Regions from separate parts of the Cereibacter azotoformans genome, predicted to be linked through region 3. Evidence: riboswitches for the same ligand, from Rfam matches in the RefSeq annotation. Region 3 holds a riboswitch; each other region holds the start of a gene.
What was found. A riboswitch is a leader RNA that binds a small molecule or an ion and turns the genes downstream of it on or off. The one in region 3 is predicted to bind cobalamin.
Positions count from the first base shown of each region.

Region 1: another riboswitch for cobalamin. It lies ahead of LV780_RS18780 (ABC transporter substrate-binding protein); the one in region 3 lies ahead of LV780_RS20975 (cysteine-rich small domain-containing protein).
Region 2: another riboswitch for cobalamin. It lies ahead of LV780_RS06835 (DUF1636 family protein); the one in region 3 lies ahead of LV780_RS20975 (cysteine-rich small domain-containing protein).
Region 4: another riboswitch for cobalamin. It lies ahead of bluB (5,6-dimethylbenzimidazole synthase); the one in region 3 lies ahead of LV780_RS20975 (cysteine-rich small domain-containing protein).

Region 1 is NZ_CP090022.1:765,265-772,578, forward strand. It holds gene LV780_RS18750 (hypothetical protein) at 1-237, shown strand, start outside; partial or broken gene tnpA (IS66 family insertion sequence element accessory protein TnpA) at 368-744, shown strand; partial or broken gene LV780_RS22130 (transposase) at 728-799, shown strand; partial or broken gene LV780_RS18760 (transposase) at 802-1,157, opposite strand; partial or broken gene LV780_RS22195 (IS110 family transposase) at 1,270-1,389, shown strand; gene LV780_RS18770 (GTP-binding protein) at 1,934-3,133, shown strand; gene LV780_RS18775 (DUF6525 family protein) at 3,130-3,387, shown strand; cobalamin riboswitch at 3,406-3,592, shown strand; gene LV780_RS18780 (ABC transporter substrate-binding protein) at 3,779-4,345, shown strand; gene LV780_RS18785 (ABC transporter permease) at 4,342-5,286, shown strand; partial or broken gene LV780_RS22135 (hypothetical protein) at 5,561-5,614, shown strand; gene LV780_RS18795 (ATP-binding cassette domain-containing protein) at 5,642-5,809, shown strand; partial or broken gene LV780_RS18800 (HNH endonuclease) at 6,237-6,329, opposite strand; partial or broken gene LV780_RS18805 (IS5/IS1182 family transposase) at 6,326-7,184, shown strand.
Region 2 is NZ_CP090021.1:1,356,686-1,363,999, forward strand. It holds gene rpe (ribulose-phosphate 3-epimerase) at 1-418, opposite strand, end outside; gene LV780_RS06810 (BaiN/RdsA family NAD(P)/FAD-dependent oxidoreductase) at 605-1,783, opposite strand; tRNA gene LV780_RS06815 (tRNA-Gln) at 1,881-1,955, shown strand; tRNA gene LV780_RS06820 (tRNA-Gln) at 2,045-2,119, shown strand; gene cobO (cob(I)yrinic acid a,c-diamide adenosyltransferase) at 2,229-2,837, opposite strand; gene LV780_RS06830 (NnrS family protein) at 2,834-4,063, opposite strand; cobalamin riboswitch at 4,177-4,371, shown strand; gene LV780_RS06835 (DUF1636 family protein) at 4,473-4,832, shown strand; gene cobW (cobalamin biosynthesis protein CobW) at 4,829-5,866, shown strand; gene cobN (cobaltochelatase subunit CobN) at 5,870-7,314, shown strand, end outside.
Region 3 is NZ_CP090024.1:23,986-31,299, forward strand. It holds gene LV780_RS20955 (IS110 family RNA-guided transposase) at 1-102, opposite strand, end outside; gene LV780_RS20960 (hypothetical protein) at 106-360, shown strand; partial or broken gene LV780_RS20965 (IS3 family transposase) at 796-2,284, shown strand; partial or broken gene LV780_RS20970 (IS256 family transposase) at 2,498-3,821, opposite strand; cobalamin riboswitch at 4,171-4,358, shown strand; partial or broken gene LV780_RS20975 (cysteine-rich small domain-containing protein) at 4,450-4,823, shown strand; gene LV780_RS20980 (cobyric acid synthase) at 4,871-6,325, opposite strand; gene LV780_RS20985 (cobyric acid synthase) at 6,322-7,314, opposite strand, start outside.
Region 4 is NZ_CP090022.1:542,727-550,040, forward strand. It holds gene LV780_RS17740 (hypothetical protein) at 1-407, opposite strand, end outside; gene LV780_RS17745 (helix-turn-helix transcriptional regulator) at 420-1,544, opposite strand; gene csgH (curli-like amyloid fiber formation chaperone CsgH) at 1,627-2,028, opposite strand; gene LV780_RS17755 (curlin repeat-containing protein) at 2,025-2,399, opposite strand; gene LV780_RS17760 (hypothetical protein) at 2,464-2,826, opposite strand; cobalamin riboswitch at 3,177-3,354, shown strand; gene bluB (5,6-dimethylbenzimidazole synthase) at 3,400-4,092, shown strand; gene LV780_RS17770 (HAD-IC family P-type ATPase) at 4,135-6,762, opposite strand; gene LV780_RS17775 (c-type cytochrome) at 7,236-7,314, opposite strand, start outside.

The DNA.
Region 1 (7,314 bases), on a different replicon from region 3:
GCCCTGCTGTTTCGTGCAGCGGCCGATCGGCTTGAGGAACTGGGCGCCGAGGTCGCCGCCTTCGGCTGCGTTCCAAACGAGGCGCTGCTGCAGGCGGCGCAGATGGCCGGATTTTCTCGCACCAAACCGACGCGGCCGGCGCAGGTCTATTACGGCTCGCCCGAGGACACGGCATTTCTGGACGAGGATCTGCGCAACCTCTACCTGACTCGCGCAGACCAGGACGAGGATTACTGAAAAGCCGCCCATGCCAGGACGCCGTGGGCATGTCCCGGAAGGATGATTGTTGTTCAGATCGCGCCATGACCTGTGCTGTGACCAACTCCTCCATCTGATGCCAGAGTCCGGCCGAACCAGAGGACCGGACATGAAGAGATCGAGATTCACCGAGGAGCAGATCGTCGCGATCCTGCGGGATCAGGAGAGCGGCGTGAAGACGGCGGAGGTTTGCCGCCGCCACGGGATCAGCAGCGCGACCTTCTGCGCCTGGAAGGCCAAGTTCGGGGGCAGGGAGCCTTCGGAGGCGACGCGGCTGAAGGCTGTGGAGGACGACAACGCCAGGCTGAAGCGGCTGCTTGCCGAGGCCATGCTCGACAACACGGCCTTGAAGGATCTGCGTTCCGGAAAGTGGTGACGCCCGCCGCCAGGCGCGAAGCGGTCGCCCATCTCGAGGAGCGCTACGAGATGAACGCGCGGCGGGCGTGTTCGGTTCTGGGCGCGGACCGGGCTCGGCCTCGTCCCCAGCGAGCACTCCAGCGGCTCCACCACCCGCCGGGGAAGGATCACGAAGGCAGGCAATGCGCTGACCCCGAACGCCCGGCAGGCGAGCGCGATGCTGACCCCCTTCGTCGCCACCGCCTTCTCGGCCAACTCTCGGCGCTGAGCTGACCGCGTCACTTTTTTCCAAGCGCCTCTCGCAGCAGATCGGCCTGCATGCTCAGGTCCGCGAACATGCGCTTCAGGCGCCGGTTCTCGTCCTCCAAGGCCTTCATCTGGCTCATCATGGACGCGTTCATGCCGCCATACCTGGCCCGCCACTTGTAGAACGTCGCGCTGCTGATCCCATGCTCGCGGCATAGCTCGGGCACGGGTATCCCGCCCTCAGCCTGACGCAGCACGCTCATGATCTGGGCCTCGGTGAAACGGCTCTTCTTCATCGGAAGCTCCTCGTCCATCTTGCCGAGAAAATTCTACGGTCCCATCCCCTTGACCCTGGGGACGATTACCGGGGTGATCTCGACCCGCAAACGCACCGATCCCGGCGAGGATTGGCTGGGGCGCATGCTGGCGAAGAAGCCGCTGAAGGTCGTGGCCATCGCATTGGCCAACCGCATGGCGCGACAGGTCTGGGCAATGCTGAGAACAGGCGAAGCCTGGCGGGCGGCCTGAGGGCAGGGAAGCCCGGCCGATAGCGGCCTGATCGAACTGGCGAGGGCAAGGTGAGATGATGGCACACTGACGGAAGCGAGGAGGGATACCCCGTTCGGACCGAAGCGCACCAAGCGCGCGCCATTGACAGGGACCCAATCTTCACGCAAGGGCTCCGCCCGTTCCCGCCTCAAACTGTCCACCGGACAGTTTGCCGCTTCGCGGACCGGCGTTCACTTCATCAGGGCGCGCGGGCAAGCCGCAATCGAGACGCCGAATACATGGCCGCACCCGACCAGTTGCCGAAGACGCCGACCCCCCTTGTCACGCGGGAGCCATCCATACATGGTCCGAGGACAATGGCGAACGCGATCGCCCATGCCCATGTGAAGACGGACAAGGTGGACGCTCCTCGGACGCTAACGGCGCTTGATGAAGACGTTGTCGATGCATCGGCCTTTGCCGCACCGGGGCGAGGCCGGTCGCGGGAAACGCGGTGTCTCGGCCTGCGCGGCGATATATTATAACATACGGTCCGCTCCACCTGACGCCAGAGGAGCCCGTGATGACCGACACCCGCCTTCCCGTAACCGTGCTCTCCGGCTTTCTCGGCGCCGGCAAGACCACGCTTCTGAACCACGTCCTGGCCAACCGCGAGGGGCTGCGCGTCGCTGTCATCGTCAACGACATGTCCGAGGTGAACATCGACGCCGATCTGATCCGCGCCGGCGGCAGCCTCTCGCGCGGCGAGGAACGCCTGATCGAACTGACCAACGGCTGCATCTGCTGCACCTTGCGCGACGATCTGCTGAGCGAGGTGCGCCGATTGGCCGAGGAGGGGCGCTTCGACTACCTCCTGATCGAATCCACCGGGGTTTCCGAGCCGCTGCCCGTCGCCGCCACATTCGAGTTCCGCGACGAGGAGGGCAGGTCGCTCTCGGACGTCGCCCGGCTCGACACGATGGTGACGGTGGTCGATGCCGCGAACCTCACCCGCGACTTCTCGGCGCAGGATTTCCTGAAGGATCGCGGCGCGGCGCTGGGGGATGAGGACGACCGCAGCCTTGTCCAGCTTCTGACCGAGCAGATCGAGTTCGCCGACGTGATCGTGCTGAACAAGGTCTCCACCGCGACGCCCGACCAACTGGCCACGGCGCGTGCAATCCTGCGGGCGCTGAATGCCGATGCGGCGATCGTCGAAACCGACCACAGCCGGGTCGATCCGCGCGCGATCATCGGCACGGGGCGCTTCAGCTTCGAGGCCGCCCACCGCCACCCGACCTGGGTCAGAGAGCTTTACGGCTTTGCCGACCACGTCCCCGAGGATGCGGAATATGGCATCACCAGCTTTGTTTACCGCGCCGAGCGGCCCTTTGATCCCGCAAGGATCGCCGAGTTCTTCGACACGCCGCTGCCCGGCGTGATCCGCGCCAAGGGCCATTTCTGGATCGCGACGCGGCCCGACTGGGCAGGCGAATTCTCGGTGGCGGGGCCGATGGTCGAGGTGAAGGCGCTCGGCCTCTGGTGGGCCGCCGTGCCCGAGGCGCACTGGCCGCCCGAGGCGCGCGAGCGGATGGCCGCGCGCGTGGCGGGCGAGTTCGGCGACCGCCGGCAGGAGATGGTCTTCATCGGCATGCTAGGTGAGATGAACCGGGCGCGGATCTCCGCCATGCTCGACCGCTGCCTCGTGCCCGAAACCCGTTTCGCCCCCGAGGTCTGGGAGGGACTGGCCGACCCGTTCCCGCGCTGGGGCCGCGCGGCATGAGGCGCAACCTGAGAACCGCGCTGCGGCTGCGAGGGCGCGAGAATGCGATGCTGGCCCATGACCGGCTGCCGCCCGCGGCCCGGATCTGGGTGACGCAGGCGGTGCTGCCGTGGTGGGCGGCCTCGGTCCGGCGGATCTGGACGCGGGCGCTGGCTGGTTCGGGCGGCGAGGCGGCGGCGCTGGCTGCCCTCGCTGCGGCCGAGGCCGCGACACTGGCCCGAGAAGCGCGCCGCGGACCTTCCGCAGGTTGTTGACAGACCCGGCACTTTCGCCCATCACAGGGACGCTTTGGTTCCCGCGGCAGCACCGCGGGCTAAGAGGGAAGCCGGTGGGAATCCGGCACTGCCCCCGCAACTGTAAGCGGCGAGCCTTGCTTCGAAACCACTGGCCAATGGCCGGGAAGGGAAGCCGGGCGCCCGAGCCGCAAGCCAGGAGACCTGCCAGAGCCACAGAGACGACCACGGGCGGAGGGCCCGGGGGGCGTGTTGCCGCAGCGCCTGCACGCGCACGGCCGACCGTTCCCCGCCCGCCGTTCCCACGACAGGAGAGCCGCCCGGTGCCCCGACGAGACCTTCCCCCTCCGCAGGCCCGCGCCTCGCCCGCGCGGCGCTGAGCCATTCCCCCTGCACATCCAACGGAGTTCCCATGCTGCGCCGCATTACCCTTGCCGCGTGTCTCGTCACGCTTTGCCCGCTGCCCGCGCTCGCCCGCGACGGCATCTTCGACATTGCCGCGCCCTTCGAGATCAAGGGCCCCGACCCGTCACTTTCGGGCGACATCTTCCTGAAGATGGATCTCGCCGAGACCCTGGTGAATGCCGATGCCGAGGGCCGGCTGCTGCCGGGCCTATCCGACCGCTGGGATCAGTCCGACGACCGGCTGAGCTGGCGCTTCCACATCCGCTCCGGCGTGCGCTTCCATGACGGGACGCTTCTCACGGCCGAGGCCGCGGCACAGTCGCTGCGGATTGCGCGCTCGCGCAAGGGGCTGCTGGCGAAGGCCCCCATCGCCGCGATCGAGGCCGAGGGCGACGAGGTGGTGATCTCGCTGACCGAGCCCTTCGCGCTTGTGGCGACGCTTCAGGCCGAGCTGCCGGTGCTGCCAATCGCCTGGTATCAGCAGACCGCGGCGGTGGCGCGCGGGGTGACGGGCGCGGTCCTCGACCCCTACGAGCGCAGCTTCGGGCTGAAGACGAGGGCTTTCTCCCATTGAGCGGGGCGCTGTCGCAACTGGGCTTCCGGCTGGCGCAGGCTCTGGGTGTCGCGCTGGTGGTGGGGCTTCTCTCCTTTCTGATGATGCAGGCGCTGCCGGGCGATGCCGCCTTCCGCATCGCCGCAGGGCGCTATGGCTATGATCTGGTCACCGCCGAGGCGGCCGCCGGGGTGCGGGCGGAACTCGGCCTGGATCGCGGGCCGCTGGCGGCGTTCCTTGGCTGGATGGCGGATCTGGCACGGCTGAACCTCGGCACCTCGCTCGTGTCGGGCGAGCGGGTGGCAGAGGAGATCGCGCACCAGCTGGGCGCGAGCCTGCACCTGGCGGGGGCGGCCCTGGCGCTGTCGCTGCTGATCGGGCCGCCGCTCGGCCTCTGGGCCGGGCTTCATGCCGGCGGGCGGTTCGACCGGGCGCTCCTGGTGGCCTCGGCCGCCTTCCGCTCGGTGCCGCAGTTCCTGATGGGGCTGGTGCTGATCGTGGTGCTGGCGGTGCAGTTCCGGCTGCTGCCGGCGGCAGGCCACGGGGCGCCCGCGCATTTCGTGCTGCCGACCCTCACGCTGGCGCTGGGGCTGGCGGCCGCCTCGGCCCGGATCACCCGCGACGCGATGGCCCGGATCGAGGCGAGCCCGCAACACGCCTTCGCTCGCTGGAAGGGGCTGTCGGAGCGACAGGTGCTCTGGCGTCACGGGCTGCGCAATGTGGCGGCGCCGGTGCTGACCTTCCTCGGCATGCAGTTCGTGACGCTGGCCGAGGGGGTCGTCGTGGTCGAGACGATCTTCGGCTGGCCCGGCATCGGGCACGCGCTGATCCACGCGGTCCTTCACCGCGACGTGCCGATGGTGCAGGGGACGGCGCTGCTGATGGGGCTGGGCTTCGTTCTGGTCAATGCGCTGACCGACGTGGCCGTGCGCCGGATCGACCCGCGGGGGGTGGGGCAATGAGGGCGCGACAGAGCCTGATCGGCTGGGGCCTGCTGGCGCTGGTGCTGGCCTTCGCCGCGCTGGCGCCGCTGGCCGATGCGGTGGGTCCGCTGCGCCAGAACCTGATGCGCGTGCTGGCGGGGCCGGATGCGCTGGCGCCCTTCGGCTATGACCACCTTGGCCGGTCGATGATCGCGCGGCTGGCGCACGGGCTGCGGCTGTCGCTGATGATCGCGCTGGCCGCGGCGGCGACGGCGGCGGCGGTCGGGATCGCGCTCGGCACGCTGGCCGCCTGCTGGACCGCACCCCGGCCGAGGTCTCGGGAGGTGAACTCCAGCGCCTCGCGATCCTGCGGGCGCTGCTGCTCGATCCGGTGATGCTGTTTGCCGACGCGCCGACATCGCGGCTCGATCCGGTGACCCAGGCCGAGGCGGTGCGGCTCCTGGCCGACCTCGCGCGGGCCGAAGGGCTGGCGCTGCTCTTCGTCAGCCATGACCGCGCGCTGCTCGCCGCCATCTGCGACCGCATCCTGACCCTGCGATGAGCGCAAGGCGAGGCGGGTGCTCGTCAGTCGGCTCAGCTGAGGAACGAGCCCCCTGCTGCGGGCAACCTCGGCTTATCCTGCCAGACGCGGAACAGCTTGCAATGACCGATTTCCGGCCTTTGCCAAAACCGCCATGCTGCTGATGCGAAAGACAGCTCACCGCCCTCCTGCGCATCGCCTCGGGTTGCGCTGCGCCTTGCGCGACCGTCGGCGAAGGGCTGCTCGACCCCATCGCTGCATCGTGCTCGACTGGCCGCTTCGAAGGCCCGCGCCCGGAGGGTCGACCGGCGGCTCAGGGCCGACCTTGCTCTGTCACACGGCTCGAGCGCCACCGAGGTGGCACTGCGCGGCACGGGGGCATCGGGCGAGGGGGCAATGTAACAAGGGGGTGGTGAAATCGATGCTACCTTACAGGAAGCAGAACCCGCTTGCGCAGATTGCAGGACGAACAGGCGGCCACCACGTTCTGCCAGCTTGTCACCCCGCCGCGGGCACGGGGGAGGACATGGTCGAAGGCCGACCGTGTTCTCGAAGAACCGCAACCGGCTGCTGGAGACGGACGTCGCGCAGAAGTTCCTGGCCGCGATCCTCGCCCATCACGAGATCGCACCGCTCCTGTCGGACGAGCACTTTTCCGTCCATGGCACGCTGATTAAGGGTGAGCCTTGGTGCGCCACTGGTTCGAGCACCATGGCGAACGCGTCGGTAAAGAGCGTCCAGCCGAGGCCGGAGCAAGCCGGCGGGGCGGTCCAGACGATCCGCCTGCGCGTCCACTCGCGGCCAATGCTGAACCCACCGAGACGAAGCCCGAGACAGCCCCCATGGCCCTGCCGAAGCCACGAAGCCGCACCCGCGAGGTCTACTTCCGCGGCGAGAAGCGCTCGAATGCCACCCATGCCTCGGTCACCGATCCGGAGGTCCGGCTCTACAGGAAATCCCCCGGCGCCGGGTCACGCAGGCGGACGGGCACGCCGAGCGGAAGGCTGCACTCAACATGGTCCACCGTCACTCGCCCGTTTCCACGAAGCGGCTGACGCTCGGGGCCGACAAGGCTTATGACGCCGAGGAGTTCGTCCGGGATCTGAAGCAGGCCTGCGTCACTCCCCATGTCGCGCAGAAAGCGCGCTTCTACGCAATCAACGGCCGGACCACCCGGCACGAGGGCTACGCCCTCTCGCAGCGCTGCCGGACGAAGATCGACTTGCGTCGAGCCAACGATCCACTGGATCGTTGCCTGATCCTCCTCACCTACGGCTGGCCCAAGACCGTCGGGCCGATGGCGCAGATGATGCTGCACGGCGCGGCGCGCGTCGGCGCCCGGTTCACCTTCACGATGGCGGCCTGCAACCTTTCCCGGTTGCCGAGGCTGCCCGCCTTCACCGGAATGAGCGAGGGCGCGACGACCATGCAGTCATGCCCGAGTTCGGTCAGCTGGCGATGGAGGCCATGGCCGCAAGGCCCCGCCTCGTAGCGCCTCGTAGCAGAAATGGAGCCCCCGTCCGTCG
Region 2 (7,314 bases), on a different replicon from region 3:
CGCAGACCAGGTCGAGCAGGTCGAGCAGATGCGCCACCGCGTCGAGGCCGGTGCCGGGGTTCAGCGCGAGACCGGCCTTGCAGCCTGCGCCGCGGATGGCCTGAAGGGTGCGGTGAATGTGCGGACCGGCTTCGAGATGGGCGGTGATGACATCGGCGCCGGCGCTGGCGAAGGCGTCGATGTAGGGATCGACCGGCGCAATCATCAGGTGGACGTCCATCGTGCCCTTGATATGCGGCCGGATCGCCGCGCACATGGCCGGCCCGAAGGTCAGGTTGGGCACGAAATGTCCGTCCATCACGTCGACATGCACCCAGTCGCAGCCCTGAGCCTCAATGGCGCGGCACTCGGCACCGAAGTTTGCGAAATCTGCGGACAGGATCGAGGGGGCGATCTTGATACGGCGATCGAAGGACATGGCAACGCTCCTACAGGGTAAGGACCGCTTAGCCCAAGGCGGCGGGCCGCTTCAAGGCACTCTTAAGTCTCACCGCATATATTACATAACGTTGATTATCAGAATCAGCCGTATCGGTGTCGGGGCCGCCACCCGACAGCCTTTTCCGAGGCTCCCGCCGGGTCTCGGACCGGATCGCCCGTCCGCCTAGACGGCCTGGCCGGCGGCCCATCCCGAGGACCAGGCCCACTGGAAATTGTAGCCGCCGAGCCAGCCGGTGACATCGACGGCCTCGCCGATGAAATGCAGGCCCGGGACGGACCGTGCCACAAGGGTGCGTGCATCAAGGTGATCGGTGCTGACGCCGCCGAGGGTGACCTCGGCCGTGCGGTAGCCTTCGGTGCCCACGGGCCGCAATTCCCACTGCCGCAGAAGTTGCGAGAGGCGCTCGAGGGTGGCGTTCGACTGGGCCCCGATCGGCCCCTCAATGCCCGTCACGCTCTCCATGTGCCGCGCAAGACGCTCGGGAAGATGCCGGGCCAGGACGGTGCGCACGGCGCTTTTCGGCCCCGCGTCCCGCGCAGCGCGCAGCGCAGCCGACAGATCGGCGCCGGGCGTGAGGTTTACGGCAATCGGCATCCCCTCGCGCCAGTAGGAACTCGCCTGCAGGATCGCGGGCCCCGAGAGACCCCTGTGGGTGAAGAGCAGCGCCTCCTCGAAGCACACCCCGTCAGCGGTGATCCGCGCGGGAACGGAAAGACCGGCAAGCTCCTTCAACCGCTCGAGTTCCTGCGCGGCGAAGGTGAGCGGCACGAGGCCCGGCCGCGTCTCGACCACCGGCAGGCCAAAGCTCTCGGCCACGCGGTAGGCATAGCCCGTGGCCCCCATCTTCGGGATCGACTTGCCGCCTGTCGCCACCACGACCGACGCCGCCCGCACCGGCCCGCGCGAGGTTGCCACCTCGAATCCGTCCGGCACGGCCCGGATCTCGCCGGGTTCCACTCCCAGCCGCAGCTCGACCCCTGCCTCGCGCATCTGGCGCACCAGCATGTCCACGATCTGCGTCGCCGGCCCGTCGCAGAAGAGCTGGCCCAGCGTCTTCTCGTGCCAGGCGATGCCCTCGGCATCCAGCCGGGCGATGAAGTCCCACTGGGTGAACCGCTTGAGGGCCGAGAGCGCAAAGCGCGGGTTGCGCGACAGGAACCGCTCGGGCGCAATGCCGAGGTTGGTGAAGTTGCACCGCCCGCCCCCCGAGATGCGGATCTTCTCGCCGGGGGCGCGGGCGTGATCCAGCACCAGCGTGCGGCGTCCGCGCCGGCCCGCCTCAATGGCGCAGAACATGCCCGCGGCCCCTGCCCCAAGGATCAAGACGTCGGTTTTTTCCATGCGTCTCCATAACTTGCACCGATCTTCGGGACAATGCGAGAAATCTTCGACCTGCCCCTTGCGGAGGTCCGGAGGCTTCGCTAAACACCGCCGCAGTTGGGGCGTCGCCAAGTGGTAAGGCAGCGGTTTTTGGTACCGCCATTCGTTGGTTCGAATCCAGCCGCCCCAGCCACTTCGTCACTCGGAGGCCGCAGGCCCCCGGTGCGGAGGGCCGGTTGCTCTTGCGGCCCAGAGCAGCCTTTGTTAAACCGGCCGCACAGTTGGGGCGTCGCCAAGTGGTAAGGCAGCGGTTTTTGGTACCGCCATTCGTTGGTTCGAATCCAGCCGCCCCAGCCAATTCATCTCCGTTCAGACCGACATTCGGCGCGACCTGCGCCCGCCCCTCGTCCTGATCCGGGCTTTGGAGGATGCGGGAGACGCAAGGCGCCTGTCCCCCGCCCGTCGCCTAGAACTCGACGCCCGGCTGCCCCTTGATCCCGGCCCGGAACGGATGCTTGACCATCTCCATCTCGGTCACGAGATCGGCCGCCTCGATCAGGTCGGGCTTCGCGTTCCGCCCGGTCAGGACGACATGGGTCATCGGCGGCTTGTCCTCGGCCAGGAAGGCCAGCACCTCGGCCAGGTCGAGATAGTCGTAGCGCAGCGCGATGTTGATCTCGTCGAGCAGCACCATGCGGATGGACGGATCCCGGATCAGCTCCCTCGCCTTGTCCCAGCCGGCACGGGCCGCGGCGATGTCGCGCTCGCGGTCCTGCGTCTCCCAGGTGAAGCCCTCGCCCATCGCATGGAACTGGCAGAGGTCGCCAAAGTGCGTCGTCAGCAGCCGCCGCTCGCCCGTGTCCCACGCGCCCTTGATGAACTGGACCACCGCGCAGGGCATCCCGTGGGCGATGCAGCGCAGGATCATTCCGAATCCGGCCGAGGATTTGCCCTTGCCCGTCCCGGTATGGACGATGATCAGGCCCTTCTCGCCTGTCTTGGCGGCCATCATCCGGTCGCGCGCTTCCTTGATGCGGGCCTTCTTCTCGGCGTGGCGCTGGTTCATGTCGGTCATCTTGGCATCCTGATCTGGACGACCTGCGGCGCTGCCGCGCGCGGGCCGGAGAAGACGGGTCGGGCAAGGGGCCCGACGACGGTGGGCAGGTAGCCCGCGAGGAAGGATATCCAGCCCGCGCACCAGAGCATCGCGGCTACAGGGACAGCATCGAAGCCGGCGATCACGGGCGCCGAAAGGCGCAGGAGCGCGGCCGACCAGACCAGCGCGAAAGCCAGAAGCATCGTCGGCCGCGCCCGCAGCGGGCCTCCGTCGCGGGGGGCTGCGGCCCGCGAGGCCAGCGAGAGGATCATTCCCGACATCGCCCCCATGGTCAATGCGTGAAGCGCGTCCATCTCGGCGATGGGCACCAGGTTCAGCCGCGCGAGTCCCACGAGGACGAGCCCCGCCGCCAGCCAGCCAAAGGTGATGTGGAGGAGCAGCAGAAGCCGGTTCGCCCGCACCCGCCAGCCGCGCCAGCCCGCAAGGCGCAGGCCCTGCGCGATCCCCGCGCCGACGAGGCAGAGGGCCGAGACCGTCTCCTCGCCCAGGAAGGCCAGCGCCAGCGCAAGCCAGAGCAACCCCAGCGCGCACCAGCCAAGGACGGGTCGCGGTGCGGGGTCGGGCGCCGGGCTTTGAACCTGCCGCAGCCAGTTCAGCGTGAAGGCCGGCACCATCCGCCCGCCGATGATCGAGATCTTGAGCGCGAAGAACATCCAGCCCACGCGCACCATGGTGGCCGCGTCGGGCAAACCATCCGTGAGCGCGGCCCGCAGATAGAGCGTCTCGGCCAGCCCGTAGGCCAGGACCCCTGCCCCGAAGCCGATCTTGGTCCAGCGCCTGGCCAGCAGCGCCTCGCGCAGCAGCATCCCGGCCAGCGCAAGGAAATAGGCGCAAGCCGCGGGCTGGATCAGCCAGATCGGCGCCGCGGGCCAAAGTCCCGCCAGCACCAGCGCCACCCGCGCCAGCAGCCAGAGCGCGACCAGCGCCATCAGCGGCCGCCCCGACAGCGGGTCCGACCCGCGCCATCCTTGCGCCGCGGTCAGGAAATAGCCGCCGACCGCCGCCGAGCCGAGCCCGAAGAGCATCTCATGCCCGTGCCAGAGGCCCCATGTGCCCAGAACCGGCGCGGCAAGGCCCAGAGCCTCTCCCCACTGCCACCAGACCAGCGCCGCAAGCGCCCAGAGCCCCGCGCCCAGAAAGAGCGGCCGGTGCGGCGCCAGCCAGAGATCATGCAGTCGCGTCATGGGTGCGTCCTTTACGTCCGCCCTTCTGCCGCGACCGGCGCGGCTTGTGAAGCCGTCCCGCGTCCTCTCGTCCCGGCCCTCCGCGTCGGCTTGACAAGGGCGGCCCTTTCGCTCACCACTGCCGCCGCGCTGGTTCCTGTCCGCAAGCGACAGGCGAAGAGGGAATGCCCCAGAGGCAGCCGCCCCCGCGACCGTGACCGGAGAGGTTGTCCATGCCACTGGCCGAAAGGCCGGGAAGGCGGACCGCCGCGGGACCGCAAGGCCCCACATCCGCAAGCCGGGAGACCTGCCAGCGCTGAGACTTACGGGCGGACGGGGTGTTCCGCGGCCGGTGGACCGAGGTGCCGCCTTGTGCCGCCTCCCTCCCCTGGATCGGGCCCCTTTTCCGCCGCAGGACAAGGGACGGCCGATGACCGTGACGCTTCACGTCTGCACCACCTGCCGCGCGGGACAGCCCGTGGCCGAGGGCGATGCCACGCCGGGCCTGCGGCTTCATGCCGCGCTCGCCGCCGATGCCCCCGAGGGCGTCACCGTCCGGCCCGTCGAATGCCTGTCCGCGTGTTCGCAGGGCTGCGCCGTGGCTTTGTCGGCGCCCGGCCGCTGGAGCTATGTCTATGGTCGCCTCGAAGAGGCCGACGCACCCGCGATCCTCGAAGGCGCCGCCGCCTATGCGGGCGCCTCCGACGGCATCGTGCCCTGGCGCGAGCGGCCCGAGATCTTCCGCAAGCAGTCGCTTGCCCGCCTTCCCCCCATCGGAGAGATGCCATGACCGACCTTGCCAAGATCCCCGTCACGGTGATCACGGGCTTCCTCGGCGCCGGAAAGACCACGCTGATCCGGCACCTGATGCAGAACCCGGGCGGGCGCCGCCTTGCGGTCCTGGTCAACGAGTTCGGCACCGTGGGCGTCGATGGCGACCTGATCCGCGCCTGCGCCGACGAGAACTGCCCCGACGAGGCGATCGTGGAGCTGGCGAACGGCTGCCTCTGCTGCACCGTGGCCGACGAGTTCATCCCCACCATCGAGGCGCTGATGGCGCTGCCCAGGCGCCCCGATCACATCCTGATCGAGACCTCGGGCCTTGCGCTGCCGAAGCCGCTCCTGAAGGCCTTCGACTGGCCCGCCATCCGCTCGCGCATCACGGTCGATGGCGTGATCGCTCTGGCCGATGCCGAGGCCGTCGCCGCGGGCCGCTTTGCCCCCGATGCCGACGCCGTGGCCGCGCAGGCCCAGGCCGAGGGCGCTGATCACGAGACCCCGCTCTCGGAAGTGTTCGAGGATCAGCTCGCCTGTGCCGACCTCGTGCTTCTGACCAAGGCCGATCTCGCGGGCGAGGCGGGCCTTGCCGCCGCGCGCGCGGTGGTCGAGGCGGAATCGCCGCGGCCGATCCCGATCCTCGCCGTGACCGAGGGCGCGGTCGATCCGCAGGTGATCCTCGGGATCGAGGCCGCGGCCGAGGACGATCTCGCCGCCCGCCCGTCGCACCATGACGGGGCCGACGATCACGAGCACGACGATTTCGCCTCGACCGTGGTCGATCTGCCCGAGATCGCCGATCCCGAGCGTCTGGCCGAGGCGATCCGGGCGCTCGCGACCGAGCGCAACGTCCTCCGCGTGAAGGGCCATGTGGCGGTTCAGGGCAAGCCGATGCGGCTTCTCGTGCAGGCGGTGGGTGCGCGCGTCCGCCACCAGTTCGACCGGCCCTGGAGCGGCGCGCGGCAAAGCCGCCTCGTCGTCATCGCCGAGCGCGGCGATCTGGACGAGGCCGCGATCCGGCAGGATCTTCTGGCACGGATCGGCTGAGCCATGCATGTCGTCTTCCGCGAAAGCCACGGGCTCGAGGAGACTGCGACCCCGTTCGATCCCGGCCAGACGCCCGCGGATCTGGTGGTCCTGTCCTTCTCCGACAGCGATCTCGGGGCCTTCGCGGCGGGCTGGCACCGGGCGAAGGGCGGCCTGCCCGCGACCCGGCTTCTGAACCTCGTGGCGCTGCGCCATCCGCTCTCCATCGACACCTACGCCGAGACGGTGCTGGCCCATGCCAAGGCGATCCTGATCCGGCTGATCGGCGGCGAGAGCTACTGGAGCTACGGGCTGGCCGAGGTGCAGGATCTCTGCCGGCGCCGCGGGATCGCGCTGGCGGTCCTGCCCGCGGACGGGCGCGAGGATCCGGCGCTCGATGCGCTCTCGACGCTGCCGGTCTCGACGCTGCGGCGGCTGTCGGCGCTCTGCGATGCAGGCGGCGCGGTGGCGGCGCAGGCGGCGCTGGCGCAACTGGCGCTGGCGGCGGGGCTCTATGCGGGCCCGGTGCCGGGCGAGAAGCGGATGCCCGACATGGGCTGGTATGACCCCGCCCGCGGCGTGATCCCCGAGCCCGAGGCGGACAGCGCGCCGGTCGTCGTCGTCACCTTCTACCGCAGTTACCTGACGGCCGCCGACACGGGCCCGGTGGACGCGCTGATTTTCGCGCTTCGCGAACGGGGCTTCCGCGCCTTCGGCCTCTTCGCGCCTTCGCTGAAGGCGCCGGGCGCGCCCGACTGGATTGCCGCCGCACTTGCCCGCCTCGGTCCCGCGGCCATCGTCAACGCCACCGCCTTCTCGGCCAAGGGCTCCGAGGGCTCGCCGCTCGACGGCCCCGGCTGCCCGGTGTTTCAGGTCGCTCTCTCGACCGCGCGGCGGCGCGACTGGGCGGCGGCCGAGCGTGGCCTCTCGCCCGCCGATCTCGCGATGCATGTGGTGCTGCCCGAGGTGGACGGGCGGATCTTCGCGGGCGCCGTCAGTTTCAAGTCGCCCGGCAAACGCTGCCCGGACCTTCAATATTCCCGTTTCGCCCACCGCGCCGATCCCGCCCGCGTGGCGGCCGTGGCCGACCGGGTGGCGGCCTGGCACCGGCTGGCCCGAACGCCCGCACCCGAGCGGCGCCTGGCCCTTGTCCTCTCGACCTATCCCGGCCGGCCCGACCAGATCGCCCATGCCGTGGGCCTCGATGCGCTGGCCTCGGCCGAGGCGCTGGCGGGCGCGCTGGCCGCGGCGGGCTATGCCACGGCCCCCGGCGCGGACCTCGCCGAGGGGCTTCTGACCGAACGGCAGGTCTGGCCGCTCGCCGCCTACGAGGCCGCGCTCGCGACCCTGCCGGAACCCCTGCAACGCGCGCTTCGGGGAGCGTGGGGCGCGCCCGAGACCGATCCCGACTGCCGCGACGGCGCCTTCCGCTTCGCGGCCCTGCGCCGCGGGCACCTCCTGCTCGCGCT
Region 3 (7,314 bases):
CTCGCTCGCAGCGCGTGTCTCCTTGACGATGCGACCGCCTTCGTCGACGACGCAGATGTGCGTCTCGTCGAGCGACACATCAAGACCCACGAAAAACTCCATGGCATGAGCTCCTTGATCGGTTGCGATGCAGGACAGGGTCTCAACGTCGACGCTTGGCGCAAAGCCCGATCAGCGCATCTCTGGGGCCTGTCGCGAGCGACCCTTCATCGCCAGCGCATGCGGCAAGCAGCGAACGACCCGCGCACACCCCGTCGCCGCGGCCCTCAGGGTGCTGCCGGCGACACCGACCTGCTGGCGGCGATCCGCGAGGTGATCGAGGTCTCGCCCTTCACGGGGAAAGGCTATCGCAAGGTCTAGGCGCGGCTGCGCTTCCGCGGCCTCCGGACGGTGGCGCGCCGGGTGCGGCGGCTGATGAAGGCGCATGGCCTGCTCGCACCCCACCGGCCCGCGCCGCGGGCGGCTCATCCGCACGACGGGACGGTGGTGACGGCGCGGGCGGATCAGGTCGGGGGCACCGACATGAGCGGGAACGTTCGCATCATGACGGATGGCGAGCAGCGACAGCGTGCCTCCGAAGAGGCGCGCGGTCGCAAGGATGTCGGGGGCTCAAGGCGAAGCGAAGATACCCGGCCGGATCGGCGTAAAACGGCCGGTATGGCGAATGTCTCTGCCGCCCGCCCCGTCAGGGCAGTTGTCACCGGTTCTGGATCTGGAAGTGTATCCTGAGGCGGGCGGGACAGGACGACGGGTTTGGCTTACTCACGGGAACGAAAGGCGGCGGTTCTTACGAAGATGCTGCCGCCGAACAACATGCCCCTGGGCCAGTTGGCCAAGGAGGACGGGATCAGTGTCGCGACGCTCGCCAAGTGGCGGGCGGAGGCTCGGGCGAAGGGCCAGCTCCTGCCGGATGCGAACGCCGGGCCTGAGGGCTGGACCTCCCAGGACAAGCTGGCGGCGGTGATCGAGACCGCTTCGATGAACGAGGCGGAGCTGGCTGAGTACTGCCGCCGCCGTGGCATCTACCCCGAGCACTCGCTGTCTGGCGCGAAGCCTGCGCGCGCGCCAACGACTGGGAGCGGGCAGCCGCGAGCCGGATCGCCCGCGAGACGCGCGACGACAAGAAACGGATCCAGCAGCTGGAGCGTGAGTTGGCGCGCAAGGAGAAGGCGCTGGCCGAGGCGGCCGCGCTGATGATCCTGCGAAAAAAGGTCGAGGCGATCTGGGACCGCAGGGAGGGCGAGGACGAATGACCTCAGCCCCGGATCGCCAGGAGATTGCCGCCCTCGTCGCTGCCGCCACGGAGGCCGGGGCCCGGCCCTCGGCCGCCTGCGCCGCAGCGGGCCTCAGCCCGCGCACCCTGCGCCGCTGGCAGGGCCCCGACGGCGGGATCCGCGAGGATCGCCGCCCCTCTGCCGACCGCCCGGCGCCGGCCAACAAGCTCACCGAGGAGGAGGGCGACCGGATCGTGGCGACCTGCGCCACGCCGGAATTCGCGAGCCTTCCGCCGAGCCAGATCGTGCCCCGGCTGGCCGACCGAAACATCTGGATCGCCTCGGAATCCAGCTTCTACAGGGTGTTGCGCGAGCGCGGGCAGAACCATCGCCGTGGCCGCGCCCGCCCCGCTGCGCGCCGGAAACCACCGACGAGCTTCGAGGCGAAGGGGCCGTGCCAGGTGTGGAGTTGGGATATAACGTGGCTTCCAGAGCCGATCGCGGGGACCTTCTTCTACCTCTACCTCATCGTCGACATCTTCAGCCGCAAGATCGTCGGCTGGGAGGTCCACGACCGCGAGACCTCGGAGTTCGCCGCACAGGTCCTGAAACGTGCGGTCTGGTTCGAGAAGTGCCTGACCAGCCCGCTCGTACTCCACGCGGATAATGGCAGCCCGATGAAGGGCGCGACCATGAAGGTGACGATGGAGCGGCTGGGCGTCATCGCGTCCTTCAGCCGGCCGCGGGTGTCGAACGACAATCCCTTCTCCGAGGCGCTGTTCCGGACCTGCAAGTACACACCCCGCTGGCCGACCCGGGGCTTCGCGACGATCGACGAGGCGCGGGCCTGGGTCCAGAGTTTCGTCCGCTGGTACAACACCGAGCACCGTCACAGCGCGATCCGCTTCGTCACCCCCGACCAGCGCCACCGCGGCGAGGACAAGGCGCTGCTGGCCGAGCGCCGCCGCGTCTACCAGCTGGCCCGCGCCGCACACCCCGAACGCTGGTCAGGCCAGACCCGCAACTGGCAGCCCATCGGCTCGGTCTGGCTGAACCCGGAACGGCCCGATGCCGGGCGCGGAGGCCATGGGTTCGCCGCCGCGCTCCCCCATCAAGCTGGCGGCGGCGGACCCATGGCCGGGTCGGCCGTACAGGCAGCCTGAAAACGAGAGACCGGGACAACTAGCTTGCCTGTGAATGTGGTATTCGCAGCCCTTGGCCGATCGTGTCCCGACGCTTGGTGTGGTGTAAGAGTGCCGACCCTCGGAGAGGTTCGAGCCTGATCAGGCAGCCACGGCGGGCAGCCTGACGGTTGGATTGTCGGCGACGCGGGCGAGCGTTTCAAGGCTCATGTATCTGCGGGCGACGGCCCATTCGTCGTTGGTCTCCAGCATCAGCGCACCGACCAGTCGGATGATGGCCTCGTCGTTGGGAAGTTAGGAGGATCAGAAATGCTTCCAGTGGAAGGATTTCCCGACCAACGCCGATGACATCGGCCCGGCGCTTGATCTCGCGGTTCACCCGCTCAAGGGGATTTGTCGAAGCGATCTGGGTCCAGTGCTCGCGCGGAAAGTCCATGTAGGCCAGCACGTCGTCCCGCGAAGCGTCCATCATGGCGGCAAGCTTGGGCTGCTTCTCGCGAAGAGCGTCAGCCACGACCGCCCATTGTGCCTCGGCATCAGCCTTGGTTTCCTGGGCGAAGATCGTCTTCAGCATGGCCGCCACCGCCGTGCGCTGCTTGGTGGGCGCGTGGGCGAGTGCGTTCCTCATCCAGTGGATGCGGCACCGCTGATGGGTGGCGTTGAAGACGCGGCGAGGTGAGGAGGATCAGGCGACCGTCCGGTGGACGGTCGACCCGACGAACGCGCGCAAGCCCTTGTGGTCGTCGGCGATCACCAGCTTCACTCCGCGCAGACCGCGGTCGGCGAGGCTGCGCAGAAACTCGGTCCAGAACGTCTCGGCCTCCGAGGAGCCGGTGGTCACGCCCAGCACCTCGCGCTTGCCATCCTCGTTCACCGCCACGGCGATTATAACGGCACGGCTGACGATCCGCCCGCCCTCGCGCACCTTCACATAGGTCGCGTCGAGCCAGAGATAGGGCCATGCGCCCTCGAGCGGCCGGGAGAGGAACGCGTTCACCCGCTCGTCGATCTCGCTGCAAAGCCGGCTGACCTGGCTCTTGGACATGCCGCCCGCGCCCATGGCCTTGACGAGGTCGTCCACCGACCGCGTCGAGACGCCATGGACATCGTTCGTCGGGCGGTCCTTCCACTGGAAGGCCCGCTGATCCTCCTCACCCTGGAACACCGCCACCAAGGCCTTCTCGGCCGTCCGGCGCGGCTCCAGGAAGCTGGGCAGGTAGCTTCCCTTCCGAAGCTTCGGGATCTCCAGCGCGATCCGGCCCGCCCTCGTGTCCCAATCCCGTTCCCGGTAGCCGTTGCGCTGCGCCTCCCGCAGCGGTGAGCGAGCACCCTTGGCGGCGCCGGTGCGCAACTCCACCTCCAGTTCCATGATCCGGTCGGCCGCGAAGGCCAGCATCTCGCGGACAAGGTCCGTATCGGCCTGCTTTTCAATCAACTCCAGCAGCGCCATTCTGTCGTCGGTCATCGTTCGGCGGCTTACGCGGCGCCACTGGCGCCACGGTCCGCCTCACCCTCGTGGTGGTTCCAGGTCTTGCAACCCGAACCTCTACCGAAGACCGGCGATGGCCCCCACCGGAACCACCGGCCGCGCGCTGCGCTACGCCGAGGGCTCCGCGCCCGGCCTCCTACACCAAGCCTTGGGACACGGCCCCGCGGCCTTGCCCAGGTGGGCGCGCCGCGTTCCCTTTTAATCCTCGGGACACAGCAACGCCCGGGTGAACCGATCACGCACCTGTCATCCCCGAGCAGCGCGCAGGCTGTCAACCGGAAAGCGAAGGCGTCGAGGCCCCGGTTGACAGAACCGGCCCCCCGCCGCATCGTCGCGGTGCCCTGGTTCCCGCGGTGATCCCGCGGGCGAAGAGGGAAGCCGGTGCAACTCCGGCGCTGCCCCCGCAACTGTGAGCGGCGAGCCATCTGCCATGCCACTGGCCCCATGGGCCGGGAAGGGGCAGCCGGCGTCCGAGCCGCGAGCCAGGAGACCTGCCGGGCCTTGACGACCATCCCGGGCGGCGGGCCCGGAGGCATGGGCCCGTGCGCTCGCGCCGGGATCAGCCACCCTTCCGCCTTCCGGTCAAGCGACCGAAGGAGTGGCCATGGAGCCGAAAGACACAACCCTGAGGCCTTCAAGGGCTTCACCAACCGCGACTGCCCGTTCCTGCCCTGCCATCCGGGGGTGAAGCGCGCGTTCAACTGCCTGTTCTGCTACTGCCCGCTGATCGCCTACGACTGCCCCGGGCCGTATGAGATCTATACCGACCGCAACGGGCTGGTGCGCAAGGACTGCTCGGCCTGTACCCTGCCGCATGACGGCTACCAGCAGTCGTGGAACTTTATCCAGAAGTGGCTGGAATTCCCGCAGCCCTGGTCGGGCCAGCCGCAGACCGACCCGCCGACACCGCGGCCCCGTCCGGCCGAGGGTGCGACCGAGGCCGTGGCCGAGGCACATCGCCGCCACCGCGAGGGCTGACGCCGCGAGGTGCGCCGGGTATGCCGCGGCCGAAGCGCCCCGGTGGCCTAGTGCGCCAGCCTCAGCAGCGCATCGAGATCGAGGTCCGCCTCGATCCCGTCGGCCAGCCGATCAAGCGCGGTCTCTATCCGCGCGGCGTGGTCCCCGGCCGATCCGGCGCCGCCCATGGCCTGAAGCCACCGGGCGCGGAAGGCCCCCGCGCCGAAGATGCCGTGCAGGTAGCTGCCCATCACCCGGCCGTCCGGCGACAGCGCGCCCTCGGGTCGGCCGTCCGGGCTCAGCCACGGGCGGGCGAGGCCTGCGCCCGTGGTCACCCCCATGTGCATCTCGTAGCCGGTCACCCGCGTTCCGCTGATCGCGTCTGTCGCGGTGATCTCGCAGAGCCGCTTGGCCGGGCCGATCACGGTGTCGATGTCCAGCAGGCCCAGGCCCTCGGTCTCGCCCGGCGGGCCCTCGATCCCGTCGGGGTCCGTGACGCGCCGGCCCAGCATCTGGAAGCCTGCGCAGATCCCGACCACCCGGCCGCCGCGGCGGTGATGGGCGCGGATGTCGATGTCCCAGCCCTCGGCCCGCAAGGCTTCCAGCGCGGCGCGCGTGGATTTCGCGCCCGGCAGGACCACCACGGCGGCCTCGGCGGGCAGCGGATGGCCGGGGCGCACCCAGTGCAGATCCACCCCCGGCTCGGCCGCCAGCGGGTCGAGGTCGCAGGCATTGGCCAGCCGCGGGATCTCGGGCACCGCGATCACCAGACCGCGGCCGGGCTGCCGCGCCTGATCCAGCGCCAGCGAATCCTCGGCCGGAAGGGCGCGGGCGGCCTCGGACCATCGCACGAGACCCAGAACCTGCCAGCCGGTCGCCTGCCGGATGTCGGCGGCAGCGGGTGCGAAGATCGCCGGATCGCCGCGGAACTTGTTCACGATCACCCCTGCCACACGCGCCCGCTCGGCCGCGGTCCACAGGAGATGATGCCCCAGCACCGCCGCCGTGACGCCACCGCGCGAGTCATCGGCCAGCAGCACCGCCGGCAGGTCGGCGGCCGAGGCCAGCCCCATGTTCGAGATGTCCTGCGGGCGCAGATAGCGCTCGGCCCCGCTGCCCGCGCCCTCGATCAGCACCAGATCGCGGCCCTCGCAGAGCCGGTTCAGGCTTTCCACCACCCGCGGCAACAGGGCGGGCTTCAGCCGCTGGTAGTCGGCCGCGGAAAGCCGCCCCTCGACCCGGCCCTGCACCACCAGCTGCGCGGTCACGTCGCTGTCGGGCTTCAGCAGCACCGGGTTCATGTCGGTGGTGGGCGCCAGCCCCGCCGCGCGAGCCTGCAGGGCCTGCGCCCGGCCGATCTCGCCTCCGTCCACGGTCACCGCGGCGTTGTTCGACATGTTCTGCGCCTTGAACGGCGCGACCTGCAGCCCCCGGCGGGCATAGGCGCGGCAGAGGCCCGCCACAGACAGGCTCTTGCCCACGTCCGAGCCGGTGCCGAGCACCATCAGCCGTCGCGCCCTCATCGCGCCAGCGCCAGCAGCGCGTCGAGGTCGAGGGTCGCCTCGACATGGGTCGCCAGCGCGTCCAGCGCCGTCTCGACCTGGCCCGCGTGATCGAGCCCCGAGGCCCGGCCCCCCATCGCCTCCAGCCAGTGCGCGCGGAAGCCGTCGGCGCCGAAGAGCCCGTGGACATAGCTGCCCATCACGCGCCCGTCGGCCGAAACCGCGCCCTCGGCCCGCCCGTCGAGGTCGAGCCACGGCCGGGCAAGGCCGGGGCCGTGCGTCACCCCCATGTGCATCTCATAGCCGGTGACGCGGGCGCCGCTGATCCGGTCGGTCGCCCCGAGCGTCAGAAGCCGCTTCGAACGGCCGATCACCGTCTCGACATCCAGCAGCCCAAGGCCCGGCGTCTCGCCCGGCGGGCCCTCGATGCCATCAGGGTCCGCGACGCTCCGGCCCAGCATCTGGAACCCGGCGCAGATCCCCACCACGCGGCCGCCGCGGCGGTGATGGGCGCGGATGTCGATGTCCCAGCCGTTCGCCACCAGTTCCTGCAGCGCCTGACGGGTGGTCTTGGAGCCCGGGAGCAGCACCACGTCAATTCCCTCGGGGATCGGTTCGCCGGACCGCACCCAGCGCAAATCCACCCCCGGCTCGGACGAGAGCGGGTCGAGATCGTCGAAATTCGCCACGCGGCTGAGTTGCGGCACCGCGATCCGCAGCCCCCCGCCGTCGCTGCGCAGGGGCCGCGCCAGCGCCAGCGCATCCTCGGCCGGCAGCAGCGTCGCGGCATCGAACCAGCGCACCACGCCCAGCAGCGGCCAGCCCGTCTGCGCCGTCATCACCTCGCAGCCCGGCGCATAGAGCGCGAAGTCGCCGCGGAACTTGTTGACGATATAGCCGCGGATGCGCGCGCGTTCCTCCTCGGTGTGCAGCATCCAGCTGCCGACGACCGCCGCCAGCGCGCCGCCGCGGTCGTTGTCGGTCAGCACCACCACCGGCAGGTCGGCCTC
Region 4 (7,314 bases), on a different replicon from region 3:
CTCTCGATGGTGGTGCCGTCGGGTGCCTCGATGCGGGCCCGGGCCCAGCTTCCCAGCGCATCGCGGCCCGACCCCACGGACAGGCGGCCCTGAAGGGGCAGCCCCCCCGCCAGCGCCATCGGCCGGCCGGCTTCGGGATGCCCTGTGGCGGTCGAGAGGCTCCGTCCGCTGAAGCCGCCCCCCGCAAGCCCCAGCCGGAACTCCGACAATGGCCTCGGAGGGGGCAGCTCCCGTGCGGGCCCGGCCGTCACCGGCAGGAGGGGCGCCCCGTCGGACAGGACGTTGCGCAGACGCTCCGCCAGGTTCGCGCCCCGGCCCTCCGGCTCTTCCGCGATGGCGGCCACCGGCAGCAGCGCGAGTGCCATGCACCAACCGGCGGCGCCCGCCGCCCCGGTCCTGCGGACCATGGTCCTTCCCCCTCAAGCCGGTACCGAAATCGCCAGTCGCGTCAGCAGTGCGACGAGTTGGGACTGGCGCGAAGTCTCCGTCTTGCGCAGGACCGAGACCATCTGGTTGCGCAGCGTCTGCTTCGACATCTTGCGGCGCTGCGCCTGATCCGGGATGGTCTCGCCCGTGATCAGCGACATGGCCAGCTCGGACTCGCGCGCGGAGAGGCCGAAGGTCCTCCAGAGGATGTCGTGGGTGAGCAGGAGCGGCTCTCCGGCATCGTGAACGGTGATGCCGATCCAGGCACGGCCGGGGCGGTAGGGGGCGGCCTTGCGCCCGAGGGGCGCGTTCTGCAGCCGCGTCAGCGTCACGAACTTGCGGGGCAGCCCCTCGCCGGAAAAGGACAGGAAGCCCGTCCGCTGGCGGCTGGCGCCGCCCAGCCGCCGGACCAGCGACGCCAGTTCCGCATCCGTCGCCGGGCTGCAGGCCGTCAGCCGATCGCCGGGCCCCACGAACAGCCCGTCCGGCCGCAGCGACAGCCCGCCCGCCCGCGTGTTCAGGTTGACCACCCGCCGGTCCGCATCCACCACGAAGGCGGGAAAGGGCACCAGTTCAAGAAGCCCCGCCATGAAGGGATCGCAGATCGGGTCTTGCGTGGCGAGATCCTCGATCCGCGCCGCACGCACGAGATGGGGGACTTGAGCGCTCAGGAGCCGGCGGCTCGAGTTGCGCATGGCGGCATCGGACCGGCGCGGATAGCGGATCTCGACAAGGATCTGCGCCTTGCCCGAGCGGTTGAGGACCACGCCCGTGCCGCAGTCCAGCTCAGGAGGCGGTGTCGCGTCGGGGGGGCGGTTCCGCGTCAGGTCCGACGCTTCATCCTGGTAGATCCGCCCGACCGGCTGCTGCCAGCGCCCTTCCAGCCAGGGCTCCGGCGGTCTGCGGCGCAGCCGCTCGAGGGTCCCGGGACTCAGATCGCCCCCGCGGTGCTGGATGAAATTGCCCGCGGGGGCGTCGTCATTCTGGCCGATGACGAGGACCGTGGCCTTCGTCGTCGCTTCCGCAAGGAGGTCAAGGATCCCGGCGATCAGATCGCCGTCGAGAGCCCGATCGTAAAGGTCACCGACATGCCCCGGAAGCAGTGGCAGGAGTTCCATGAAACCCTCCGTACTCGCCATTGCTTCGATCGTGGGCGCAGCCAGGGCCCGCGGCATTGACTGCGGTCACCGCGCGGCGCCATCAGGAGGTGAACTGGCACAGTTCCCGGCCATTCGAATGTATGGAAAGGCGCGCCTGGACCGTGCCTGTCCGTCCGGCCATGACCTGAACCCTGCTCAGGACGCTTTGCCTGTGGGGCTCGAGGACGAACCGTCCCCGCTGAACCGTGTTCGAGACGCCGCCCGGCCCGCGCGACGACACGGTGAGATCATATTCGCCCTCGACCCGTCGCGCCGCCCAGGCCAGCCCCGCATATTCCGTCAGGCCGCCGTTCGACGTGATGCGGATCTCGCACCGGATCCAGCCGCCCGCCGCCCCGCCCGACGGTTGCTCCTCGCCCTGCACGGCTGCGCACAGGGACAGGATCGCCGCGCCCGAGGCCAGCATCCGCCGCCCCGCCGCAGGAGGGAACCGAAGGGTCATTTCGGCACCGTGTCGAACTCGACCGTGACGCTCGATCGCGCGTTGCCACCCGTGCGGGACTCGGTCCCGGCCGCCCGCTCGAAGCGGCTTGAGACCTGAAGGCCGGCGAAACCCTGGAAATTGCCCTGCTGGGTGATCGAGCGGACGTGGCCGTCTCCGCTCTGAACGCTGATGGCGACATTGCCCTTGCCGCTTTGCGAGATGGTGGAGCTGTTGTTCGACCCGATCTGCGTGGTCGAGGCGCGGTTGCCCCAGGACCTGTCGCCCCAGGACCTGTCGCCCCAGGATCTGTCGCCCGACGGCATCTCCTGCGCGGCAAGGAGCGCAGGTGTCAGGATCAGGGCCGACGTCATCATCATGAATCTGAGCATGGCATTTCCCCGTTCAGGACTGAGGTTCGCGGCGGCCCCTTCCGGGGCCGCCGGCTGCTCATGTTCAGTCATGCTGATCCGTGATCGACACGTTGCCCACGCCCGACTGATAGGTTTCGGACATATGGCCCCTGACGCCGGACTGGTTCGTCATCGACCCGTTGCCGAAGCCCTTCTGGCCGGTGAACGAATTGTTGCCGATGCCGCGCTGCATCGTCTCGGACAGGTTGTTGAAGCCGCGCTGCATCGTCGTGCTGGAGTTCCCTCCCCCAAGCTGCCCCGAGTACGAGCGGTTCCAGTCCCCACCTTGCGAGGTCATCGAGCCATTGAAGCCCCCCCTCTGCTCGGTGACCGACAGGTTTCCGGCACCGGCGGCGCCGACGGCGAGAAGGCTCAGGGCAACAGCCGAAAGGAAGAGCGTTTTCATGTCCAATCCCCTTGTGAGAAATTCCGATCCTTCTGATCGGCAAGGGGATGGTCCCACCCTGGCCGAGTCGGCGGGGATGGGAAACCGTCATCGGATCAGGCGCGTCGACCGGATCTGCGGTGCAAGTGTCGCTGGCCGGATGCGATTGTGCGTCTCCGCGGTACAGATGCACCGGAAGATGCGCCTGGCTGCGCGATCCGGGCCCCCGAAGGTGGCAGGCCGGAGTGCGGGCGAGACGGGAGCGGCCCTCGCGGTCCATCTGGTGCGGCCCTCGGGCGGGTGCGACTTCGTCCGTCGTTCGGCATGCCTCCGGTCTGTTCGGGGCAGGTTGCACTTCCGCGCCCGATCTGGTCTCAGCTACTGCGTCAGGTGCCGCCCGCGGGCGGAGAATCGGGAAGCCGGTGCGACTCCGGCGCGGGCCCGCCGCTGTGACGGGGATGCCTTGGGCAGGATGCCACCGGTTCGCCGGGAAGGCGCCCGGGGCAGGTGAACCGGAGTCAGAAGACCGGCCTGACAAAGAGGTTCCTGCCGCGTGGACGGCGGCGGGATCGTCATGACCAGAGGATCCGATCCATGTCGGCTTCACCCCTTCCGCAACCCCTTCCTGCCCGCCGCTTCACCGAGGCGGAACGCCAGGCCCTCCACGACATCATCGCCGAGCGCCGCGACGTCCGGGACGAGTTCCTGCCCGATCCGGTCGATCCGGCGGCGCTCCGGCGCGTGCTCGAGGCGGCGCATCTCGCGCCCTCGGTCGGCTTCATGCAGCCCTGGAACTTCATCCTGATCCGCGACGCCGCCCGTCGCGCCGAGGTGCACGCCGCCTTCCGCCGCGCCAATGACGAGGCCGCCGAGCTGTTCCCGGAGGAGAAGCGCGACACCTACCGCTCGCTCAAGCTCGAGGGGATCCTCAAGGCGCCGCTGAACATCTGCGTGACCTGCGACCGCAACCGCTGCGGAGAGGTGGTGCTCGGGCGCACCCACAATCCCGAGATGGACCTCTATTCCACGGTCTGCGCCGTCCAGAACCTTTGGCTGGCGGCGCGGGCCGAGGGGCTGGGGGTCGGCTGGGTCAGCATCTACCGCGAGGAAGAGCTTCGCTCCATCCTCGGCATCCCCGAGGCGGTGAAGATCGTGGCCTATCTCTGCGTGGGTCATGTGGATCGCTTCTATGCCGCGCCCGAGCTTGCGCTGAAGGGCTGGCGCCAGCGGCTGCCGCTGGACGATCTGCTGATGGAGGAAGGCTGGCAGGCCGACCGCGCGCTCTGAGGGACACCGCCGGCCGATCCCTCGGCCGGCGGCCGTGAGGCGTCACGCGGTCCTGCGGCTGTCGCTCCGGGTGAGGCCGAGCCGGATCTGCTTCTCGATCTCGATCAGGGCGAAGAACACCGCGCCCATGGCGATGATCAGAAGCCCATCGGCGATCGGAACCGCCTCGGTGCCCAGAATGCGCTGCAGGAACGGCAGGTAGGTGACGGCAAGCTGCGCCGCCGTCACCGCCACGACGACGATCCAGACCACGCGGGTCCCCCGCACCGCCGCCCATGTCAGCGAGGTGCCGTGGATGTTGCGGATGAAGAAGAGATGGAAGATCTCGAGCACCACGAGCGTGTTCATCGCCATCGTCTGCGCCAGGGCGAGCGGATAGCCGCGGTCGATGGCATAGCTGAAGATGCCGAACACCGCCGCGAGGAACAGGAAAGCCACCAGCACCACATGCCAGACCAGACCGCTCGTCAGGATCGGCATGTCGCGCCGCCGGGGCGGGCGGGACATCGTCCCGGCCTCGGTGGGCTCGAAGGCCAGCGCAAGCCCCAGAGTGACCGCGGTGATCAGGTTGATCCAGAGGATCTGGACCGCCGTCACCGGCAGGGAGAGGCCGGCCAGAACCGCCAGGACCACCACGAGCGACTCGCCGGCGTTGGTGGGAAGGGTCCAGCTGATCACCTTCCTGAGATTGTCATAGACCGTGCGGCCTTCCCGCACGGCCGCGGCGATCGAGGCGAAGTTGTCGTCGGCCAGCACGAGATCGGCGGCTTCCTTGGCCGCCTCCGAGCCCTTCCGGCCCATCGCGATGCCCGCGTCGGCGCGCTTGAGGGCGGGCGCGTCGTTGACCCCGTCGCCCGTCATGGCGACCGACAGGCCCGAGGCCTGCAGCGCGGTCACGAGGCGCAGCTTGTGCTCGGGGCTGGTGCGGGCAAAGACATCCACGCTCACCACCTCGAGCGCCAGTTGCGCCTCGTCGAGCCGGTCGAGATCGGCGCCCGTCAGCACCCGCGAGGGGTTGGCCAGCCCGATCCGGGCTGCGATGGCCGCGGCGGTGCCGGCGTGGTCCCCCGTGATCATCTTGACCCGGATCCCGGCCGCAAGACAGTCGGACACGGCGGCGATCGCCTCGGGGCGCGGCGGGTCGATCAGCCCCACGAGGCCCAGGAACTCCAGCCCGCCCTCGAGGTCGCGGGGGTCGATCGCATCCCCCGTCGCCGGCCGCTCGGCGAGGGCCAGGACCCGCAGACCCTGATGCGCCATCGCCTCGGCGCGCGCGTGCCAATGGTCGAGCGCGATGCCCTTGCACATGCGCAGAACACGCTCGGGCGCGCCCTTCACATGGATCAGGCGGGCGCCGTCCTCTTCGGTCAGCACGGCCATGAAGCGGTGCCGCGAGTCGAAGGGGATGACGTCGTGCCGCACGGCGCCCGGCGCGGCGTCCGCGGCCTTGCGGGCAAAGGCGAGGAGGGCGCCTTCCATCGGATCGCCCTCGACAAGCCACATCCCGTCGCGGAGCGCGAGGGCCGCGTCATTGCACAGCCGCGCCGCGCGGGCGAGGCGGGCGAGGTCCCCCTCGGGCGTGATGCGGCCCTCGGGCGCATATCCCTCGCCGGAAATGGCAAAGGCGCCTTCGGGTGTTTCGGCGGCGGCGACCACCATCTCGTTTCGGGTGAGCGTTCCTGTCTTGTCGGTGCAGATCACCGAGACCGACCCGATGGCCTCGATCGCGGGCAGGCGGCGGACGATGGCGTTGCGCCGCGCCATCGCCTGCACGCCCACGGCCAGCGTGATCGTCATGACCGCCGGCAGGCCTTCGGGAATCGCGGCGACCGCCACGCCGACCACGACCATGAACATCTCGCCGAAGTCGCGGTGCCCGACGAAATACCCGTAAAACAGCAGCAAGGCCGCCGCGATCAGGATCAGGAACGACAGCCAGCGCGCGAAATGGTCCATCTGCGCCACGAGCGGGGTGGTCAGCGTCTCGACCCCCGCGAGCAGCTTGCCGATCCGGCCGATCTCGGTCGCGCGGCCGGTGGCGACCACCAGCCCGGTCGCGGTGCCACTGGTGACCAGCGTTCCCGACCAGAGCATCGAGCGCCTGTCGCCCAGTGCGGCCTCCGGTGCAACGGGCCCTGTCTCCTTGGCGACGGGGACGGATTCTCCCGTCAGGATCGCTTCCTGCGCGGCCAGCCCGTGCGCCCCGAGAAGCCTCAGGTCGGCGGGAACCTTGTCGCCCGCCTCGAGCAGCACGATGTCGCCCGGCACGAGCGCCGCGCCATCGACCGTCTGCCGCACCCCGTCCCGCAGGACGGTCGCATGAGGAGCGAGCATGCCGCGGATCGCGGCCATCGCCGCCTCGGCGCGTCCCTCCTGGATGAAGCCGATCACCGCGTTGGCCAGAACCACGGCAAGGATGACTCCCATGTCCACCCAATGCTCCAGCACTCCCGTAACCACGGCGGCGACGATCAGCACATAGATCAGCACATTGTGGAACTGCGCGAGGAAACGCATGACCGGGCCCCGCGGCCGCGCCTCGGGCAGGCGGTTCGGCCCGTGCAGATCAAGCCGGCGCGCCGCCTCCTGCGAGGTGAGGCCGCGGGGGCAGGCATCGAGGCTGGCGAGGCAGTCTTCGGCGGGGCGGCTGTGCGGGTTCTCGAGAGACACGGCGGATCTCACAGCGCGCGCCCACCTGCGATGCGCATGGGGTGCATGCCCGTCACGAGGGGGCGAAAGCCCGTTCCTCTCAGCTCATCCATGATCCTGCTCCTTTGTCCGGAATGCGGGTCTCTCCGTGCAGGCGCGACCGTCGCGACGCGACGGCTCGGGCGGACACGGCCGCGTTCGAAGGCCCGCCATCGGATGTTGCATGCGCAGTATGGACAGGTTTGGCGCCCATCCCTCTGAGATGGATCAAGTCCGGCCCGCCGGTTCGCGGCCCGTGCGGGGGCTTCGTCCACCTCTGCGCTGCGAAGCGTTGCGGCGGCATGGTCTGGAGCTGGAGGGGCGGCCGCTGGTGCTGCGCCGGCCGACGCAGGGCGCGGCCGAGCGGCTGCAACTGGCCGCCGATCTGCCGGAGGGGCTGCTTGAGTGCCGGATGGGGCGGGAGCCGGTCGCCCGGCTCTCCGCTTCGGATGCGCTCAGCTGCCCGAGATCTGCCGCTGGTAGTCGGCCTCGCGCTGGGGCCAGGTGCTCTTGATGTAGTCGAGCACGGCGCGG